DNA from 2 places in the Gulosibacter sp. ACHW.36C genome. Region 2 is predicted to be linked to the other one. Evidence: riboswitches for the same ligand, from Rfam matches in the RefSeq annotation. Region 2 holds a riboswitch; the other holds the start of a gene.
The links. Region 2 has a riboswitch for thiamine pyrophosphate ahead of thiM (hydroxyethylthiazole kinase). Riboswitches for the same ligand answer to the same signal wherever they lie in the genome.

Region 1 (10,001 bases), 1.3 Mb from region 2:
GTCGCGACGAGCTTGACGCGAATTTCGCCTGCGCGCGGGTCCTCGAGGTCGAGGGTCTGAATTTCAAAGTCGGCGGAGGCCGCCGACACGACTGCTGCACTAATTTGCATGCGTTTTCCTCTTTTCTGAAAGGAGTGACCATACTCCTCCTACACGAGGAATGCATGCAGGTTTGTTGATATGTGCGTGTTAGGCGTCGCCGAGGCGAATCGACGAGTCGATCGTTTCGATGAGCGCCACGCTGTCGTCGGTGTCCTCACCGGTGAATTCGACGGCGTAGATCGTGCCGGTCTTCTCGTCCTGGAGGAACCACCAGTGCGTCACCATCTCGGTGCCGGCCTCGGTCGCGAAGTAGTGCTCGGCGGTGCGGGCGGTCACCGCGCCCGGATACGGCTGGCCGGGCTGCGTCGTCGAGCCGGTGATGCCGTGCTCGGTCTCGGCGTCCTCGTCGGGCGCGCTCACCTGTGAGACGGCCTCGGCGACGGTCGTGGCGTTGTGATAATCGGGAGAGAAGCGCAGCGTCGAGGTCGCACCTCCCTTGTCGGTGCTCGAGTAGGCGACGGGATACACCTCGGTCGCGTCCGAGCGGCTCACGTCTTCCCAGTTCATCGGGACGTCACAGTGGAGCGCTGCGATCGAGATCGTCTCGGTCGCCATCGTCTCTTCCTGGCTGTCGGCCGCGCTCCATTGACTCGCGGTGTTCGACAGCGTCGGGGCGCACCCGGTGAGGCACACAGCGACGAGCGCCGACAACGCTGTCACCACTGCTCGCCTCGATTGCACCCCTAGACACTAGCAACACCTGAACCGATGCAAAAACCGATTCTGCTTGACTTGCTGCATGCGCGCGCACGAGCTGTCCCCCGCCGATCCCAAACCTCGTCGCTGGCCAGCCGTTTTTCCTCCGGCCGCGATGCTTGCCGTGATGTGGCTCGTCGAGATCTTTGACCGGATCCTCCCAGGTCAATGGGAGCGCTTCGGTATTCGGGCGTGGGATTTCTCGTCGTTGCCGGGAATCGTGCTCGCACCGCTGCTCCACAGCGACTGGAATCACCTCATCGGCAACTCCCTGCCGTTCCTCGTGCTCGGCGCGCTCGTGGCGCTCGAGGGGGCGCGGCGATTCTGGCTCGTGACGCTCATCGTCGCGCTGATCGGCGCACTCGGTCCCCTCTTCCTGACGGCGCCGGGCACCATCACGGTCGGCGCGTCGGGGCTCGTGTTCGGCTACTTCGCCTACCTCCTCACCCGAGTCTTCGTTGCCCGCGAGATGCGCCATCGCCTCCTCTTCGGCGTCATCGCGGTGGTCATCGTGCTGCTCTACGGCGGCGCGATGCTCACCGGCATCTTCGCGGCGGGCGCTGGAGTCTCGTGGCAGGGCCACCTCACGGGCGCGTTCGGCGGTCTGGCTGCTGCCCTAGTGCTTCGAGATCGACCACGCGATCCGCAATCGTCGTCGCCTCTTGGCGGTCGTGCGTGACGTAGATCGCGGCGGTTCCTGTCGATTTCAGAATATTGCGAAGATCGACCGCGAGTCGCCCCCGCAGGTCCGCGTCGAGCGCCGAGAGCGGCTCGTCGAGGAGCAGGAGACGCGGCGTCACCGCGAGCGAGCGCGCCAGAGCGACGCGCTGCGCCTGGCCGCCCGAAAGCGTCTGCACGGCGCGATCCTCGTAACCGGGCAGGTCAACGAGTTCGAGCATCTCCGCGACGCGCTCGCGGCGCTGCGCCTTCGGCATGCCCGCAACCTCGAGCCCATAGGCAAGGTTCTTCGCGACGGAACGATAGGGAAACAGCTGGCCGTCTTGAAACACCATGCCGCACCCACGTCGGTGCGTGGGCAGCTCGGTGACCAGTTCCCCGCGCATCCACACCTCACCCGCGCTGACGCGTTCGAGGCCCGCGATGCCGCGCAACAGCGACGACTTGCCGAGGCCGGATGCACCGAGCAGGGCAACGACCTCACCGTCGGCGACCGTGAGGTCAATATCGCGCACCGGCGTGCTGCCGTCGGGGTAGCGCACGGTCACGCCGCGCAGTTCGAGTGCCGGTTTGGTCACCAGGCACCTCCGATCGTGGTTCGGGCCGAGCGTGGGCGCAGGTATTCGCTGAGCAGCATCATGGTGCCGCAGATCACGGCGAGCAGCACCGACGCCGCAAGCGCCATGCCGTAGTTGTCGCCGCCTGGTCGGCCGAGCAGACGGGCAATGAGGATGGGCAGGGTCGCCCGCTCGGGTGAGGCGAGGAAGCTCGTGGCCCCGAACTCGCCGAGCGAGGTCGCGAACGCGAAGCCCGCGCCGATGCCGAGCGCCCGCGCGAGCACTGGCCCGTCGACAGTGCGCAGGATGCGCCAGGGCGTTGCGCCAAGGGTCGCGGCGGCGTCGCGGAGCCGTGGGTCGATCGCGCGCATCGCCGGCACGAGCGAGCGCACGACGAGCGGCAGGGCAACGACCGCCTGGGCGAGCGGCACGAGCGTGCCGGAGTGCGCAAGCTGCGGGGCGACGGCCTGGAGCGAGACGACATAGCCGAAGCCGAGCGTCACGGCCGAGACGCCGAGCGGCAGCATGATCGCGAGGTCGAGCACGCGCTGCCCGGCCGCTGCGGCACCGCGCACGCGCCGCGACAGGAGCAGGGCGAGGGGAATGCCGAAGAGCAGCGAGATCCAGGTGGCGTCGACCGCGGCCTGCAGCGAGTGTTGCAGGGCTTCAACCACGGTCACTCCCCCAGAGAAACCGTCGCCACTGCTCGAGAGCGCCGCGTAGTTGTGCAGGCTCCAGGCGCCGTCGACGCGCACCGAGCGGATGAGCAGGGTCGCGAGCGGCAGCAGTTCGAGGCCGAACACCGTGAACGCGGCGACGACCGCGGCCGGAACGTCGCCACGGCGCAGCGGGAGCTCGGGGTTGTCGCGCAGCTTGATGCGCGCCTCGGTGCGCCGGTTGAGCCGGGCCGACACCACGAGGGTCGCGACGACGATGAGCAGCTGCAGGGTCGAGAGCACCGCCGCGGTGCGAAGGTCGAGGAACACCGTGGTCTGGGTGTAAATCTCGGTCTCGAGCGTGCCGGGCGCTGGCGTGCCGAGCGTGAGCACGATGCCGAAGGCGGTCGAGCAGAACAACAGCACGAGGCACGCTGAGGCAACGATGGCCGGCATGAGCTGCGGCAGCGTGACGGTGCAGAACGCGCGCGTCGGCGACGCCCCGAGCGTGCGGGCCGCCTCGGCGAGGCGCGGGTCGAGGCCGCGCCAAAAGCTCCCCACCTGCCGAGCGACGACCGCGACGTTGAAGAATACTAGCGCGAGCACGACTGAAAACGTCGTGCCGTCGAGCCCGAGCCACCCGAGGGGGCCGGTCGACCCGAGCAGCGCCCGGAAGGCGACCCCGACCACCACGGTGGGCAGCACGAACGGCACGGTGATGAGGCCGCGCAGGAGCGCTCCACCGGGCACTCGGCGGCGATAGAGGATGCTCGCGGTCGGCACCCCCAGCACGACCGCGCCGAGCGCGGCGGCGAGGGCGAGGCCGACCGTGTTCGCGAGCAGCTGCCAGGTGCGGGCGCTGGCAAGCACCTCACCGTAGCCGGTGAGGTCAATGCCAGAGTCGCTCGAGATGCCCCGCCAGAGCATGCTGGCCACTGGCCAGCCAAAGAATATGGCGAGGAACGCGAGGACTACTGCGCCCGCAAGCCAGCTAGCTCGCCTCATACAGCGTGTTCCACTCCTCCAGCCAGGCGTCGCGGTTGGTGGCGACCTCGGCCGGGTCGAGGTCGAGCGGCTCCTCGACGAGGCTCGCGTGCTGCGCCCACTCGCTCGGCAGCTCGACCGCGTCGTCAACCGGGTACATGTACATCGACTCGGGCAGCGCCTGCTGGAAGTCTTCGCTCAGCATGAAGTCGATGAAGGCCTGCGCGCCGGTCGGGTTTTCGGCGCCCTTCGTGACGCCGGCGTACTCGACCTGGGTCGTGCAGCTCGCCTCGAGCACGCCCGTGGTGCCGCCCGATTCGGCCGGCGACGACGAGTAGCTCAGCACGAGCGGGAACTCGCCTTCACCCTCGGCGCCCGAGAAGTCGACATAGTAGACATCAGACCAGCTGCCTTCGACCTTGGCGCCGCCGTCGAGCAGCTGCTGCCAGTAGTCCTGCCAGCCGTCGCCGTACTCGGCGACGGTGGCGACGAGGAACGCGAGGCCGGGCGACGAGGTGAGTGGGTTCGTCACGGCGAGCAGCGGCGCGTACTCGTCGGTGGCGAGGTCGTCGAGCGTCGTCGGCTCGTCGACGCCATTCTCTTCGAACCATTCGTGGTCGATGTTGACGCAGACCTGTCCCTGGTCGATCGGCGTGAGCTCATCGCTGAGCGTGAGGGCGCCGGCGGATGCGGGCAGGTTTGGCGAGGTGTACGGCGCGAGCACGTCGGCGTCGATGACCGTCTGCGCCGAGTAGTTGTCGAGGCCGTAGACGCCGTCGACGCCCGGGGCGTCGCCCGCGAGCAGCAGCTGGCTCGTCACGACGCCGGCGTCGCCGGGCGAGGTGATGACGAGGTCGTAGCCGGTCGCCGACTCGAACTCGGCGATGAGCTCGTCGCTCACGTTGAACGAGTCGTGCGTGAGCATCGTCACGGTGCCCGAGGCCGACGAGCTCGGCTCGTTCGCCCCGGTACCGCCGACGAGCGTGCATCCGCTCAGCAGGAGTGCCGTCGCCGCGAGGGCCGCGGTCGAGGTGAGTCGGGTGGATGATCGACGTAGCATTGTGTCCTCCATTCGCATGGAGGGCATCCGCGCGCGATGTCGCGCCCGGATGGAGAGAACTCGACTTCCTTCGCCGGTACTAACCGGATCAGGTTCGAGGGTCTGCCAGTGTGGCACTCTCAGCGCCGCTCGGCGCTCCCCTGTCGTTGTCGTTCATCCTACCCGGCTGGCGGGCAGCGGCGAATCGGCCTAGACCAGGCCCTGCGCGATCATCGCGTCGACGACCTTGGTGACACCGGCGATGTTCGCGCCGAGCACGTAGTCACTCGGGGCGCCGTACTCCTGCGCGGTGGCGCGGCAGGTCTCGTGCACGTCGACCATGATCTCTTCGAGGCGGGTCTCGGTGTAGTCGAACGTCCAGCGGTCGCGCGAGGCGTTCTGCTGCATCTCGAGCGCGCTCGTGGCGACGCCACCGGCGTTCACGGCCTTCGCCGGGCCGAACAGCACGCCCTCGGTCTCGCGCATGAGCGAGGCGGCGTCGGCGGTGAGCGGCATGTTCGCGCCCTCGGCGACGACCTTGAGGCCGTTGTTGATGAGCGTCTGCGCCGCGTGCACGTCGAGCTCGTTCTGCGTGGCGCAGGGCAGCGCGACGTCGACGGGCACCTGCCACACGTCGTTGCGGTTCTCGTGGAACTCAACGCGGTTGCTGCGGCGGTCGGCGTACTCGCTGATGCGGCCGCGCTCCTCGAGCTTGATCTGCTTGAGCAGGTCGAGGTCGATGCCGTCGGGGTCGTAAATCGCACCCTTCGAGTCCGAAGCGGTCACGACGACCGCGCCGAGCTCCTGCGCCTTTTCGATCGCGTAGATCGCGACGTTGCCCGAGCCCGAGACCGAGACGCGCTTGCCCTCGAAGTCCTCGCCGCGCGTCGCGAGCATCTCGCGCGCGAAGAAGATCGTGCCGTAGCCGGTCGCTTCGGGGCGCACGAGCGAGCCGCCCCACGAGAGGCCCTTGCCCGTGAGCACGCCCGACTCGAAGCGGTTGGTGATGCGCTTGTACTGGCCGAACATGTAGCCGATCTCGCGCGTGCCGACGCCGATGTCGCCCGCGGGCACGTCGGTGTACTCGCCGATGTGGCGGTAGAGCTCGGTCATGAACGACTGGCAGAACGCCATGATGTCGCGGTCGCTGCGGCCGTGCGGGTCGAAGTCGCTGCCGCCCTTACCGCCGCCAATGGGCAGGCCGGTGAGCGAGTTCTTGAAGGTCTGCTCGAAGCCGAGGAACTTCACGATGCCGAGGTTGACCGTCGGGTGGAAGCGCAGACCGCCCTTGTACGGGCCGAGGGCCGAGTTGAACTCAACCCGGTACCCGCGGTTGATGTTGACGTTGCCCTTCGAGTCGATCCAGGGCACGCGGAAAATCACCTGACGCTCGGGCTCGCAGAGGCGGCGGATGACGTCCTGGTCGAGGTACTCCGGGTGCGTTTCGAGCACCGGCGCGAGTGAGTCGAGCACCTCGACCACTGCCTGATGGAACTCCGGCTCTCCGGCGTTGCGGGCGAGCACATCGTTCTTGAGCACCTCGATGGTGGCGTGCATTGCGGTCAAGGTGTGGATCCTCTCGGTTATCGTCCCTAGCCTTTGTAGCCTAGTGCGCGCTGGCGTAATTTCTGCGCCGCACGAGCACTTGGCCCGCCGCGAAGCCGAGGCGCCACCAGCCGGGCGCCGTCGAAAGTGTCCCAGTTTCTCCGGCGCGAAGGAACCCCAGCGCGTGCGCCGCGAAGGCCGCGCCGGCCGGCGGAAGCCGATCGGGCGCATCCTGATCAGCGATTTCGCTCGCCACCGCGTCGTCCGGCAGCATGCGCGTCCAAACATCGGTGCGCACCCGCTCGGCGAGTAATTGGCCGAGTTCGTTGCCGGTCGCCTGCGTGATTTCGGCGATGCCCGCATCCGCGACGCGCGTGAGCACGCCGGCGTCGAGGGACGTGACCCGGTGCCAGCCGCCGAGCGGCGGCCGCGTGCCGGTCCAGGCCTCGTGCAGCCGCTCGGGCGGCAGCGGGATGCTGCGGGCCTCCGCGTCGCTCTCTGGCTCGCGCGCGAGCCGGTCGAGCATGCCCCGCAACGGCACGATGGCGTCGAAGTAGCCGTCGAGCCGGTCGGACTCGTCGGCGCCGGTAACCTGCGCGCTCAGCGCGCGCACGCCGATGACGAGGGGCGAATCGGTGAGGATGCCCGCGGGCCGAAGCACCGGCACCCAGAGGGCAATGCCGGTTTCGGCGACCTGCTGGATGCGCACGCCCGAGTCCTCGATGCGGCCCGCGCGCCCGAGATAGGTCGCGAGGTCGGCGCGGGCAATGGGGTTGCCCAGCTGAAGGGTGGCTGTCATACCCGCAGCTTCTTGTCGGCGCGCAGCTCGACCCGGGGGCCGACGTACGGCCGCCAGGCAGCGCGTTCGGCCTCGGTCAGCCGGCGGGGCCGGCCGCTTGCCGCATCGATAAACACGATCGTGCTGCGCGCGACGGTGTAGAGCGTGCGCTCGGCGTCGCCGACGGGGCTCCACACCTCGTACGAGACCTCGGCCGAGGCCGCGCCGATCTCGCTGATCCACAGCGCGATGTCGAGGGGACGGTGCAGCTGCGGAATCGGCGCGCGGTACTCGATCGACTGCGCGGCAATGAGCGTGTTCGTGTCGGCGTCGGCGCCGGCGTTCACGACGCCGAGCGGCCTGGGTGGTTCGCCACTTTCCGGCGGAACCACCCAGAACGCCTGCACACGGGCCTCTTCGAGCAGCGTGAACATGGTCGCGTTGTTGACGTGACCGTAGCCGTCGAGGTCGCGCCAGCGCACCGGAATCGGCACGTGGTAGCGACGCTCGCCGTCGACGTCACCGCTCGACCAGCACTGGGCGCCGCTCGACATTAGTCGCGCGTGAGCTTGCGGTAGGTCACCCGCGACGGCTTGGCCGCCTCGGGACCGAGTCGCTCGACCTTGTTCGCCTCGTAGCCCTCGAAGTTGCCCTCGAACCAGTACCAGTTCGACGGGTTCTCCTCGGTGCCCTCGTAGGCGAGGATGTGCGTCGCGACGCGGTCGAGGAACCACCGGTCGTGGGTGATGACGACGGCGCAGCCGGGGAACTCGAGCAGCGCGTTCTCGAGGCTCGAGAGGGTCTCGACGTCGAGGTCGTTCGTCGGCTCGTCAAGCAGCAGCAGGTTGCCGCCCTGCTTGAGCGTGAGCGCGAGATTGAGACGGTTGCGCTCACCACCCGAGAGCACGCCGGCCTTCTTCTGCTGGTCGGGGCCCTTGAAGCCGAACGACGACGCGTAGGCACGCGACGGGATCTCGACCTGGCCGACCTGGATGTAGTCGAGACCGTCGGAGACGACCTCCCAGACCGACTTCTCGGAGTCGATGCCCGAGCGGCCCTGGTCGACGTATGAGATCTTGACGGTCTCGCCGATCTTGAGGTCGCCGCCATCGAGGGGTTCGAAGCCGACGATCGTCTTGAACAGCGTCGACTTACCGACACCGTTCGGGCCGATGATGCCGACGATGCCGTTGCGCGGCAGCGAGAACGAGAGGTGTTCGAAGAGCACTCGGTCGCCGAAGCCCTTCTTGAGATCCTTCGCCTCGATGATGATGTTGCCGAGGCGCGGCCCCGGCGGAATCTGGATCTCTTCGAAGTCGAGCTTGCGGGTGCGCTCGGCCTCGGCAGCCATCTCTTCGTAGCGCGCGAGACGCGCCTTCGACTTCGCCTGGCGACCCTTCGAGTTCGAGCGGACCCACTCGAGTTCTTCGGCAAGACGCTTCGCGAGCTTCGCATCCTTCTTGCCCTGAATCTGCAGGCGTTCCTGCTTCTTCTCGAGGTAGGTCGAGTAGTTGCCTTCGTAGGGGTAGAGGCGACCGCGGTCGACCTCGGCGATCCACTGGGCGACGTGGTCGAGGAAGTACCGGTCGTGCGTCACGGCGATGACGGCGCCGGGGTACTTCTGCAGGTGCTGCTCGAGCCAGAGCACGCTCTCGGCGTCGAGGTGGTTGGTGGGCTCGTCGAGGAGCAGGAGGTCGGGCTTCTCGAGCAGGAGCTTGCACAGCGCGACGCGGCGACGCTCACCACCCGAGAGGTTGGTGACGGGCTCGTCGGCGGGCGGGCAGCGCAGTGCATCCATCGCCTGCTCGAGCTGGTTGTCGAGGTCCCACGCGTCGGCCGCGTCGATCTCGGTCTGCAGCGAGCCCATTTCTTCCATGAGCGCGTCGAAGTCGGCGTCGGGGTTGGCCATCTCGGCCGAGATCTCGTTGAAGCGGTCGAGCTTCGCCTTGATGGCGCCGACACCCTCTTCGACGTTCTCGCGGACGGTCTTTTCCTCGTTCAGCGGCGGCTCCTGCAACAGGATGCCGACGGTGAAGCCCGGCGTGAGCTTCGCGTCGCCGTTCGAGGGCTCGTCGAGCCCGGCCATGATCTTGAGGATGGTGGACTTACCGGCACCGTTGGGACCAACCATGCCGATCTTGGCGCCGGGGAAGAAGGACATGGTCACGTCGTCGAGGATGAGCTTGTCGCCCACCTTCTTGCGAGCGCGGACCATTTGATAGATGTACTCGGCCATATGTTCCAGTCTACTTACCAGTCGATGTCTTGCGTCTTACCGATGAGGCACTTGCCGGTGCTCATGGGCTCGGCAACCATCGAGGCGTACCCCTTGCTGCTGCGCTGCCCAATGAGGCACTGGTCGTCGGGCATCTTGACCGACACGATGATGTAGTCGGCGTCGAGGTCGATGGTGGTCTTGTCGAACGTGACCTCCATCTTCGACTTGTCGAAGCCCGCATCCGCGAGGGTGTCGACGAAGTCGTGCGAGCTCGCCTTGTCGTTGTCGGCGAGCATGTCCTCGAGCGTCGCGTCGAAGTAGGCCTTGTTCGCCTCGGCTCCACCGTTCGGGTCAAACGTCGGCTCGGCGCTCTGCGTCGCCTGCGTCTCGTTCGGTTCGGGTTCGGCATTGCTGGCACAACCCGCGAGGAGGGCGGTCGCTGCCGCCGCGGTCACAAGCAGGCGGATCAGGCCGGGCGTACGAGACGTGCGCACTCGCATCCTTTCAACGACTCTCTGGAGGCGATGGCCGGGAAGCGGCCATGACGCACCCACACTACTGGAGCGTCATGGCCGCCACCTCTGTTGCGCCGCTGCCCGTTTGCTTGGTCTCAGCTGTACCAGGTCGGCTGCGGGATCTCGTTGACGAGGACATACATGCCGACTTCGTGCTTCTTGTAGGGGACGGGGTCGTGCAGGCTGTGGGTGCGGAGGTTGCGCCAGTAGATGTCGAGCCCCACCTTGTTCGC
Region 2 (10,001 bases):
GGCATCGTCGGCGCGATCGCGCGCGGCCTCGACACGGTGCCCGAGGTGCCGGTTGTGCTCGACCCGGTGATGGTCGCGAAGAGCGGCGACCACCTGCTCGCGCGGGACACGGTGGCGGCGATCCGCGACGAGCTGCTGCCGCGCGCCACGGTGATCACGCCGAACCTGCCCGAGGGCGCGGTGCTCGCGCGAGCCGAGGCCGAACCCCGCGACGTCGACGGGATGCACGCACTGCTGCAGCGCCTGCGGGTGTGCGGCGGCGAGTGGGTGCTGCTCAAGGGCGGCCACCTCACGGGCGAGGAGAGCCGCGACCTGCTCGCGAGCGGGCACGTCGACGAGCCGCGCGTGCGCGAGTACGCGGCCCCGCGCATCCGCACCCGCAACACCCACGGCACGGGCTGCACCCTCTCGGCCGCGATCGCGGCGCTGCTGCCGCGGCACGACGTGCCCACGAGCATCGAGCTCGCAAAGCGGTACCTGACGGGCGCGCTGCGGCACGCCGACGAGCTCGAGGTGGGCTCGGGGCACGGGCCGGTGCATCACTTTCACGAGCTCTGGCCCGCGCCCGCGGTCGTCGGCCCGTAGGCGCTAGTTCTTCACGAGCCCGCCGTCGACGACAAGGTTCTGTCCGGTCACGGCGCGCGCCCACGGCGAGGCGAAGAAAAGCGCCGCGTCGGCGAACTGGGCCGGCGTCGTGACCGAGCGCAGCGGGGTGCCCTGCGCGATCGCGTCGAACACCGCATCCGGCGTCGCGGCGCTCGCATCGGTGGTGCGCAGCAGGCCGCCGCTGATCATGTTCACGGTGATGCCGCGCGGCCCGAGGTCATCGGCGAAGGTGCGCGTGAGCGAGAGCAGCGCCGCCTTCGCGGCGGTGTAGTCGTGGTAGGGCACGACGGGGTACTGGAACAGGTTCGTGCCGATGTTGATGACGCGGCCCGAGCCCGCGCGGGCGAAGTGCGGGGCGGCCGCCTGAATCACGTTGAGCGCGCCGCGGATCGTGCCTGAGAACTGCGTGTCGAAGTCGGCGTAGTTGATGTCGTCGGCCTTCGCGCGGGCATCGCCGTTGAACGAGAAGTCGACGAGGGCGTTGTTGATGACCGTCGTGACGGGCGCGGCGAACGCGGTGTCGGCGGCGGCGAAGAGCTGCTCAACTTCGGTGCGGTCGCGCACGTCGGCGCGGGCGGCCACCACGCGCCCCGGATGCGCCGCCTTGAGCTGCGCGGCCGCCTCGCCGCTCTCGCGGTAGTTGACGACGACGCGGGCACCTTCGCGCACGAACGCCTCGGTGAGGGCGCGGCCGAGCCCGCGGGCGCCACCCGTGACGAGCACCGTCTGCTCGGCGAGGGGGAGGGCGGTGGTGGGTTCGCTGGTGATGGTCATGCGTGGGCCTTTCGGGTTGGGGTGGATGCGGTGTGCCAGGCCGCGGTGAGGCCGCGGGCGGTGAACGAGGGGTCGGGTGCTGCGCAGATTGCCGAGACGACGGCGATGGCGGCCGCACCGGCCTCGCGCAGCGGGGCGACGTCGTCGGCGTGGATGCCGCCGATCGCGACGGCGGGCAGCGGCGTGGCCGCGGCGAGTGCGGCGAAGCCGTCAACGCCGAGGGCGGGCGGATGGTCGGGTTTGGTCGAGGTCGGGCGGATCACGCCGATGCCGAGGTAGTCGACCGTGCCCGCCGGCAGCGCCGCGACGGCAGCGAGGTGGGCGGTGGTGTTTGCGGTGAGGCCGACGATGGCGTCGGCGCCGAGCGCGTCACGGGCCTCGTGCACGGCGGCGTCGCCCTGCCCGAGGTGCACGCCGTCGAGGCGGATGCCGAGCTTGCGCGCCGCTATCGCCACGTCGAGGCGGTCGTTGATGATGAGCGTCGCGCGGCCGTCGATCACCTCGGCGAGCCGCTCGAGGTCGCGCAGCTGGTCTTCGGCGCCGCGCCGCTTCTCGCGGTACTGCACCGTCGTGACGCCGCCCGCGACGGCCGCATCGACGGTCGCGAGCAGGCCGCGGTCGCCCGTGAGGTGGCGGTCGGTGACGAGGTAGATGCCGGTGATGGGCGCGGGCTGGCGACGGGGCGTGGACGCCGGATTCGGTTGCGTTAGCTTGGCGCCGACTGGCTCCCGTGGGCCTGCGGGGCTCATGCCGCGCCGCCCGAGGTGGCCTGGGCAGCGGCGAAGCCACCCGTTGCGGCCTGCGCGGTGGCGCTCTCGCCTGCAGGCTCCACCCGGATGCGCGTGCCCGCGGCCACCTCGCCCGCCGTGATGGCGGCGAGCGCGTCGAGCAGCTCGACCGCGAATGAGCCCGGCCCACCGGCCCGGGCGGCCGCCCGTTCGGCCGCGACGCCGTAGCTCACGTGGGCCGCGACGAGCGCATCCAGCGCCGAAATCTCACCCCGCACGGCGAGGAACGCCGCGACGATCGACCCGAGCGCGCAGCCGCCGCCGGTCACCTTGGTGAGCAGCGCATCCCCGCCCTCGACCCAGACGACCGAGCGGCCGTCGGTGATGAGATCCTCCTCGCCCGAGACCGCGACGACGGTGCCGAAGCGGGCCGCGAGCTCGACCGCCGCGGCCCGCGCGCTCGCGGCGGAGTCGGTCGACTCGACGCCGCGGCCGCCTGCCCCCGCGCCGGAGAGCGCGAGCACCTCCGAGGGGTTCCCGCGCACCGCGGTCGGCTGCTGGGCGACGAGCTCGGCCGCAAGCCGGGTGCGGATCGGCAGGGCGCCGATCGCGACCGGGTCGAGCACCCAGGGCGTGCCGGCGTCGCGCGCGCCCGCGACCGCCTCGGCGATCGCGCCGCGCTGCTCGGGCGTCGGCGTACCGAGATTCACGAGTAGTCCGCCGGCGACGCGGGCGAACAGGCCGGCCTCGCCGACGATGTCGACCATGGCTGGCGCCGCGCCGAGCGCGAGCAGGGCGTTCGCAGTAAACCCGGTGACGACATTGTTCGTGATGCTGTGCACGAGTGGGGCGGATGCCCGCACGCGGCCGAGCAGTTCGGCGACGGTGTCGGGCGTGGTCGCGTCGATGGTCGACGCGGTGAGAGGTGGCATGGCGACATTCCCTTCATCGGCGAAGGGCGCGGCGCGTCACGGCCTGGCCGCGCGCGGCGAGGCCGACGGCGGAACAGCAGCGAATTGGACGATCCCTTCGCCAGTACTAACTGGATCAGGTTCGACGGGTGTGATCTCAGCCGATCGCTCGGCACCCCGTGTCACTGCGGCCACCCTAGCGCACGGCCGGGCCGCGCATCCGGCCCACGACTTTCTGCGACGCACGCAGCTATCAGTACCGCGCATCCGTTTAGACTGGCGGAGTCGCGACTGGCGTCAGATGGGTCACCATCGGGGAGCGGCATCCGGAGCACGAGCCGCACGCCTGGGCTCGCCGACACGAACGACCGATTCGATTCCGCGAATCAGCGAAGGAGTCCCAGTGTCCGAATACCAGAACCTGCCACTTTCTGAAGTCGACCCCGAGATCGAGCAGGTGCTCAAGAACGAGCTCGACCGCCAGCGCAACACGCTCGAGATGATCGCGAGTGAGAACTTTGTGCCCCGCTCGGTGCTCGAGGCCGTCGGCAGCGTGCTCACGAACAAGTACGCCGAGGGGTACCCCGGCCGCCGCTACTACGGCGGCTGCGAGGCCGTCGACGTCGCCGAAGACCTCGCACGCGACCGCGCGAAGGAGCTCTTCGGCGCCGCCTACGCGAACGTGCAGCCCCACTCGGGCGCGAGCGCGAACGCCGCGGTGCTGCACGCGCTCGCGAAGCCTGGCGACACCATCCTCGGCCTCTCGCTCGACCACGGCGGCCACCTCACGCACGGCATGAAGATCAACTTCTCGGGTCGCCTCTACGACGTGGTGGCCTACGGCGTTGACTTCTCGACCGGCCGCATCAACATGGAGCAGGTGCGCGAGCTCGCGCTCGAGCACAAGCCGAAGGTGATCATCGCTGGTTGGTCGGCCTACCCGCGCCAGCTCGACTTCGAGCAGTTCCGCGCGATCGCCGACGAGGTTGGCGCGTACCTCTGGGTCGACATGGCGCACTTCGCTGGCCTCGTGGCCGCGGGCCTGCACCCGAACCCGGTGCCGCACGCCCACGTTGTCTCGTCGACCGTGCACAAGACCATCGGCGGCCCCCGCTCGGGCTTCATTCTTACGAACGACGCCGACCTCTCGAAGAAGATCAACTCGGCCGTGTTCCCGGGCCAGCAGGGTGGCCCGCTCATGCACGTGGTCGCCGGTAAGGCCGTCGCGTTCAAGCTCGCGCAGACTGAGGAGTTCAAGGACCGCCAGGCCCGCACCCTCCGCGGCGCGCAGATTCTCGCCGAGCGCCTGCTGCAGGACGACGTGAAGGAGGCCGGCGTCGCCCTGACCACCGGCGGCACCGAGGTGCACCTCGTGCTCGTCGACCTACGCGACGCGCCGATCGACGGCCAGCAGGCCGAAGACCTCCTGCACGAGGTTGGCATCACCGTGAACCGCAACTCGGTGCCCGACGACCCGCGCCCGCCGATGGTGACCTCGGGCCTGCGCATCGGCACGCCGGCGCTCGCGACCCGTGGCTTCGGCGACGAGGAGTTCCGCGAGGTAGCCGACGTCATCGCCGAGGCGCTCAAGCCCGAGCCGAACATCGAGTCGCTCCGCGCACGCACCAAGGTGCTCGCCGACAAGTTCCCGCTCTACCCGGGCCTGGTGTACGCATGACGGCAGTTCGCCTCGACGGCAAGGCCGCGGCGGCAGCGATCAAGGCCGAGCTCGCCGAGCGCGTGAGTGCGCTGCGCGAGCGCGGCATCGTGCCGGGGCTCGGCACGGTGCTCGTGGGCGAAGACCCGGGCTCGAAGCTCTACGTCGCGGGCAAGCACCGCGACTGTGCCGAGGTCGGCATCGAGTCGATTCAGGTTGAGCTGCCCGCCACGGCGACGCAGGAGGAGGTGGCCGCGGCCCTCGACGAGCTCAATGCGAACCCGGCGTGCACCGGCTACATCCTGCAGCTGCCGCTGCCGAAGCACCTCGAGCAGGATGCGCTGATCGAGCGCATCGACCCGGCCAAGGACGCGGACGGGCTGCACCCGACGAACCTCGGCCGGCTCGTGCTCAACGTGCGCGAGGAGATCACCACCCCGCTGCCGTGCACGCCGCGGGGCTGTGTCGAGCTGTTGCAGCGCAACGGCTACTCGCTCGACGGCAAGCACGTCGTCGTCGTGGGCCGCGGCGTGACGGTGGGGCGGCCGATCGGCGCCCTGCTGACGCGGCGCGACCTCAACGCGACCGTGACGCTGACGCACACCGGCACGCAGAACATCGCCGAGATCGCCCGCACTGCCGACGTGATCGTCGCCGCGACCGGCGCCGCGCACCTCGTGAAGCCTGACTGGGTGAAGCCGGGCGCCGCGGTGCTCGACGTGGGCGTCTCGCGGGTCACCGACCCCGAGACGGGCAAGTCGAAGGTGTACGGTGACGTCGACCCGGCGGTCGCCGAGGTCGCGGGCTACCTGTCGCCCAACCCCGGCGGCGTCGGCCCGATGACGCGAGCGCTCCTGCTCGCGAACGTCGTAGAAACCGCCGAACGCGCCGCCTAAAGCTGAGCAGTTGAGTGGTCGTTTTTTGTAGTTTTGGCGCCGGTGGATTCATACGGTCGTTGCAACATGAGGAGGATGTTGCATGCCGAAGAATCCCCACGGGAACCGATACAAGCAGGCCGTTCGGGACCAGTTCGTTGACCTGATCTGCAAGGACGGGTTGCCGCCCGCCAGGGCGGCAACCCGTCTCGGCATCGGGTCAGGCACTGCGGCCAGGTGGCGACGGAAGTATGTCGGAATGACCGCGTTCGAACTCCGCCACCACACCCCAATCACTATCGATCAAGAACACATCGGACGCGGCCTCACGTTCGAAGAACGCGTGCTCATCCAGGCCGGGATCCGTGACCAATGGACCCAATCCCGCATCGCGGCAGAGATCGGCCGGGACCGGTCCGTGGTCTGCCGCGAACTGCACCGCAACACCCACGCAGACGGCCAGTACTCGGCCGCGGCCGCGCACCTGAACGCCCGCCACCGACGACGTCGGCCAAAACCCCCGATCCTGTGCCGCGAGGACACCGCTCCGTTACGCGGGTTCATCGAAGACGCGATGGATGTGGGCTGGTCCCCGAAACTCATCGCGGACATGTTGCGCCGGGAACCCGACGCCACAATGGGGCGTGTGAGCCACGAAACGATCTACCGCGCCCTGTACGTCCAAACCCGGGGCGGGCTGCGGCAAGACCTGGCAAAACAGCTATCCCTGGGGCGTAGCCAACGCAAACCCCAGGGCACGACCGAGCGGCGGGGCCGGTCAATCTACCAGGATGCGTTCACGATCAGTGAGCGCCCGCCCGAGGTCGAAGACCGCGCCATCCCCGGGCATTGGGAAGGCGACCTCATCGTCGGGCCGGGGAGTAAGTCCGCGATTGGCACGCTCGTGGAACGCGCGACCCGGTTCGTGATCCTGCTCCACCTCCCCGACGGGCACACCGCGAACCAGGTCGCGACGCAAATGATCCAACAAATGCGCCAACTCCCAGAACAACTACGGCAATCGATCACCTGGGACCGCGGCACCGAATTAGCGGAGTACCGGCGCATCCAAACCGAACTCGTGGACGCCGTGTACTTCGCCGACCCCCACTCGCCCTGGCAGCGCGGATCGAACGAGAACACGAACCGACTGCTGCGGCACTGGTTCAAAAAGGGCACCGACCTGCCCGGGCACACGCAACAGGACCTGGACGAGGTCGCACGCAAACTCAACACACGACCCCGCCCAACCCTGGACTACGACACCCCAGCCAAGCGCCTCAACCAGATCCTTGTTGCATCCACCAGTTGACAATGCCGCCGCCAAAACTACAAAAAACGACCACTCAACTGCTTCGGCGACAGGACGAGGGGGTGCCTCGGTGGGGCTGCCGGGGTGGGAGCTTCCGGTTAGAGATCGCGGCGGGGGCCGTCGGCCGATGAGGTCGTGACGACCTCGAGGCCGCTCCAGCCGAACTCGGCGAAGGCCTCGTTGAGGTTGTTGCGGAACTCGTCGACGCGGTCGAGCGGAATCAGCACGAAGACCGTGCCGCCGAAGCCCGAACCCGTCATGCGCGCGCCGAGCGCGCCATTCGCGAGCGCGAGCTCGCTGATGAGGTCAATGCGCTGCGTCGACGCCCCGAAGTCCTCGCGCAGCGACTGCTGCGAGGCGTTGAAGATCGGCCCGGTGTGGGCTGCGCCGTCGGTGCGCAGCACCCGCGTGATGTCGAGCACGCGCTGCATTTCGGTGAGCACGTACGCCGCGCGCTTGCGGTCGACCGGGTCGAGGTTCGTCGCGGCTTCAAAGTCCTCGAACTTCACCTCGCGCAGGTACTGGCAGCCAAGCGCCTTCGCGACCCGGTCGCAGGCGTCATGCCGGTCGGTGACGATGCCCTCCCAGTTGCGGTGGTTCTCGCCCGAGTGCACGAGCAGTTGCGCGAGGCCAAGCTCGGCCAGCGGCGGGGCATCGAGCAGCGTCACGTCGTTACCGCGCGCGTCGAAGAAGACGTCCTTGTCTGCCTCGGCGCTGAGGCAAACGATGTGGTCGGCAAGGCCGGCGGATGCGCCGACATAGTCGTTCTCGACGCGGTAGCCGAGCCGCGCGAGCCGCTGCGTGTCGAGCTCGAAGCCCCACAGCGCGTTGATCGCGAGCGAGATCGCGCCGCAGATCGACGCGCTCGAGGCGAGGCCGCCGCCGATGGGCAGGTCGGTCGTAATAAAGAGGTCGAGTCCGGTCGGCTCGAGCGCCGCATCCTCGTCGCCATCGACGAGCTCGGAGTTGAACATCTGAATGTGCTCGAGCCCCGCCCAGATCGTGCCGAGGGGATAATCGAACCAGTTGTGCTCGGCCGGCGGCACGAGCTGCTCGAGCGTCGTCTCGATGACGTCGGAGGCGAGGTCGGTGCGCACCCGCACGAGCGAGTCGTCGCGCCTCGACATGGCGACCGCCGAGCGCCGCTCGGTCGCGTGCGCGAGCGTGAGCCCGTCCTCGATGTCGGTGTGGTCGCCCATGATGCTCACGCGGCCAGGTACCGACCAGACGCCCTCGGGCTGAGCCCCGTACGCGGCGGCGAATTGTTCGGCAACGAGTCGGCTCGTGTCTCGAATCATCAGTCTTCCCGGGGTACGCGGTCAGGGCATGCGCGAGCAAAACGTCGGCACCTCGACTCTACGACGATTTGCTGAGCCCAATCGCAGACCTGAATGCGCCGGCGCCGATGGTGCGGGCTCCGAGCGCCTCGGCGCGGGCCCGCAGCTCGCGGTCGCTCGTCACCACGAGCGTCGTCGCACCCGGCTCAATTGCGGCAACGACCTCGTCATCGCCTGAGCCGGCAGCGGCGCGGATGCGCACCCCGGGTTCGGATGCGCAGGCCTCGGCCACGGGTCGGGCCGCACCCTCGACAACGAACGTGACGCGCGGCCAGGCGGTCGCAACGTCGAGCCCGAACAGCGACGCAGGGCAGCCGTCGGCGGCAATGGGGGAGATCTCCGCAACGACGCGCCGGGCCCCACCGGTGCGATCCTTCCACCAGCCGTCGGGCCGCGAGCCCATGACGTTCGCGACGTCGACGATGATCTCGACCCGGGCATCCAGCAGCGGCCGCAGCGTCGGCCAGGCGCGGGCAAAGCCGGGATGCAGGCGGAGCCGCTCGAGCTCGTTGACGGCCACCCAGGCGAGCTGGTGCGACTCGTTGTCGTTCATGTGCGCCTCGAACGGCGTCGTCACCCGCGCGATGACGGTCGTGTACTGCCAGAAGCCGAGGTCGCGCACGTAGGTGAAGCGCGGGCACACCGCATCCTGCGGCACCGCCGCCTCTTCGAACGACTCGCGCAGCGCCGCCTGCACCGGCGTCTCGTCGAGATTCCGCGCGCCGCCGGGGATGCCCCAGGTATCGCCGTAGTGGCTCCAGGGTGCGCGGTGTTGCAGCAGGATGCCCCGGTCGGGATCGTGCGCGACAAGTCCGGCCGCGCCAAACAGCCCCCACATTCGGGTGCCGTCGGGGCCCTCCGCCCATCCGTCGCCGGAATTACTCACCCGGGCAGTCTACGAGGATGCCCTGGGCTCGGCGTGGCGGGCGACTCGCGGGGTCATGCGCTCGGCACTCACTTAACGCCCAGGAAAGTCAATTGACTTAACCGTGTGGAATGTGATTCTCTTAACCACATGGAAAGCAACATGGCCCCGCATAACGAAGAGAACTTTTCGGCCGCCGATGCCCTGCAGCAGATCGACTCCGATCGGGCTTCCTACAGCGAGCGCATGAAGACGCCCCGCTGGTATTACCCCGTGCTCTCGATTGCGGCCGCCCTCGTCGTGGCCGCGCCCGCACTGATTCACGCGGGCGGCTGGAACCTTGTCGTGCTCGCCGTGAGCCTCGCGATCAGCGTCTCGCTCATCTTCATTTATCGAAAGCGCACCGGTGTGTCCAGCACGAAGCCGTACGGCCCCCGTAGCTGGACGGTGCTGATCGTCATGATGGCGCTGCTGATCATGTGCATGGTGGTGGCAGGAGCGCTCGGGGGCGAGGGACTCAGCCTCTGGGTCTTCGCCCCGATGCTCGCCGCCATCGTCGTGTTCTGCGTCGGCGGGCCGATCTACGACCGCGTCTCGATTGCGGAGTACAACAGTGTCCGTTAATCCCGCGTTCCACGACGAAATCCACGCGCCGAACCGGCTGCGCATCCTGAGCCTGCTGCGGCCGCTCGAGGGTGCCGAGTTCACGGCGGTGCAGGAAGCGCTCGATCTCTCCGATGCGAACCTCTCGAAGACGATCAAGACGCTCGTCGAGCTGCAGTACGTCACGACGAGCAAGCTCGCGACGAGCGAGCGCGACCGCCGCCGTCGCACCTCGGTGCGCATCACGCAGCTCGGCGCAAAGACCTTCGACGAGCACGTCGCCGCGCTACGTGAGCTGGTCGCTGGCGCCGAGCTGCCGAGCTAGCAGCGCGC

Region 1: another riboswitch for thiamine pyrophosphate. It lies ahead of M3M28_RS03270 (thiamine ABC transporter substrate-binding protein); the one in region 2 lies ahead of thiM (hydroxyethylthiazole kinase).

Annotation. Positions count from the first base shown of each region.
Region 1 is NZ_CP097160.1:729,624-739,624, reverse strand. Features, by position in the region: gene M3M28_RS03295 (NAD(P)-dependent alcohol dehydrogenase) at 1-110, opposite strand, end outside; gene M3M28_RS03290 (hypothetical protein) at 190-762, opposite strand; gene M3M28_RS03285 (rhomboid family intramembrane serine protease) at 842-1,477, shown strand; gene M3M28_RS03280 (ABC transporter ATP-binding protein) at 1,383-2,054, opposite strand; gene M3M28_RS03275 (ABC transporter permease) at 2,051-3,694, opposite strand; gene M3M28_RS03270 (thiamine ABC transporter substrate-binding protein) at 3,681-4,733, opposite strand; TPP riboswitch at 4,782-4,885, opposite strand; gene gdhA (NADP-specific glutamate dehydrogenase) at 4,923-6,269, opposite strand; gene M3M28_RS03260 (hypothetical protein) at 6,319-7,056, opposite strand; gene M3M28_RS03255 (acyl-CoA thioesterase) at 7,053-7,589, opposite strand; gene ettA (energy-dependent translational throttle protein EttA) at 7,589-9,271, opposite strand; gene M3M28_RS03245 (DUF6993 domain-containing protein) at 9,286-9,747, opposite strand; gene M3M28_RS03240 (acyl-CoA dehydrogenase family protein) at 9,864-10,001, opposite strand, start outside.
Region 2 is NZ_CP097160.1:2,021,088-2,031,088, reverse strand. Features, by position in the region: gene thiD (bifunctional hydroxymethylpyrimidine kinase/phosphomethylpyrimidine kinase) at 1-585, shown strand, start outside; gene M3M28_RS09365 (3-oxoacyl-ACP reductase) at 589-1,380, opposite strand; gene thiE (thiamine phosphate synthase) at 1,377-2,129, opposite strand; gene thiM (hydroxyethylthiazole kinase) at 2,126-3,040, opposite strand; TPP riboswitch at 3,115-3,209, opposite strand; ZMP/ZTP riboswitch at 3,297-3,378, shown strand; gene glyA (serine hydroxymethyltransferase) at 3,423-4,697, shown strand; gene M3M28_RS09345 (bifunctional methylenetetrahydrofolate dehydrogenase/methenyltetrahydrofolate cyclohydrolase) at 4,694-5,572, shown strand; gene M3M28_RS09340 (IS30 family transposase) at 5,895-6,863, shown strand; gene M3M28_RS09335 (galactokinase) at 6,962-8,161, opposite strand; gene M3M28_RS09330 (NUDIX domain-containing protein) at 8,220-9,086, opposite strand; gene M3M28_RS09325 (hypothetical protein) at 9,228-9,689, shown strand; gene M3M28_RS09320 (transcriptional regulator) at 9,679-9,993, shown strand.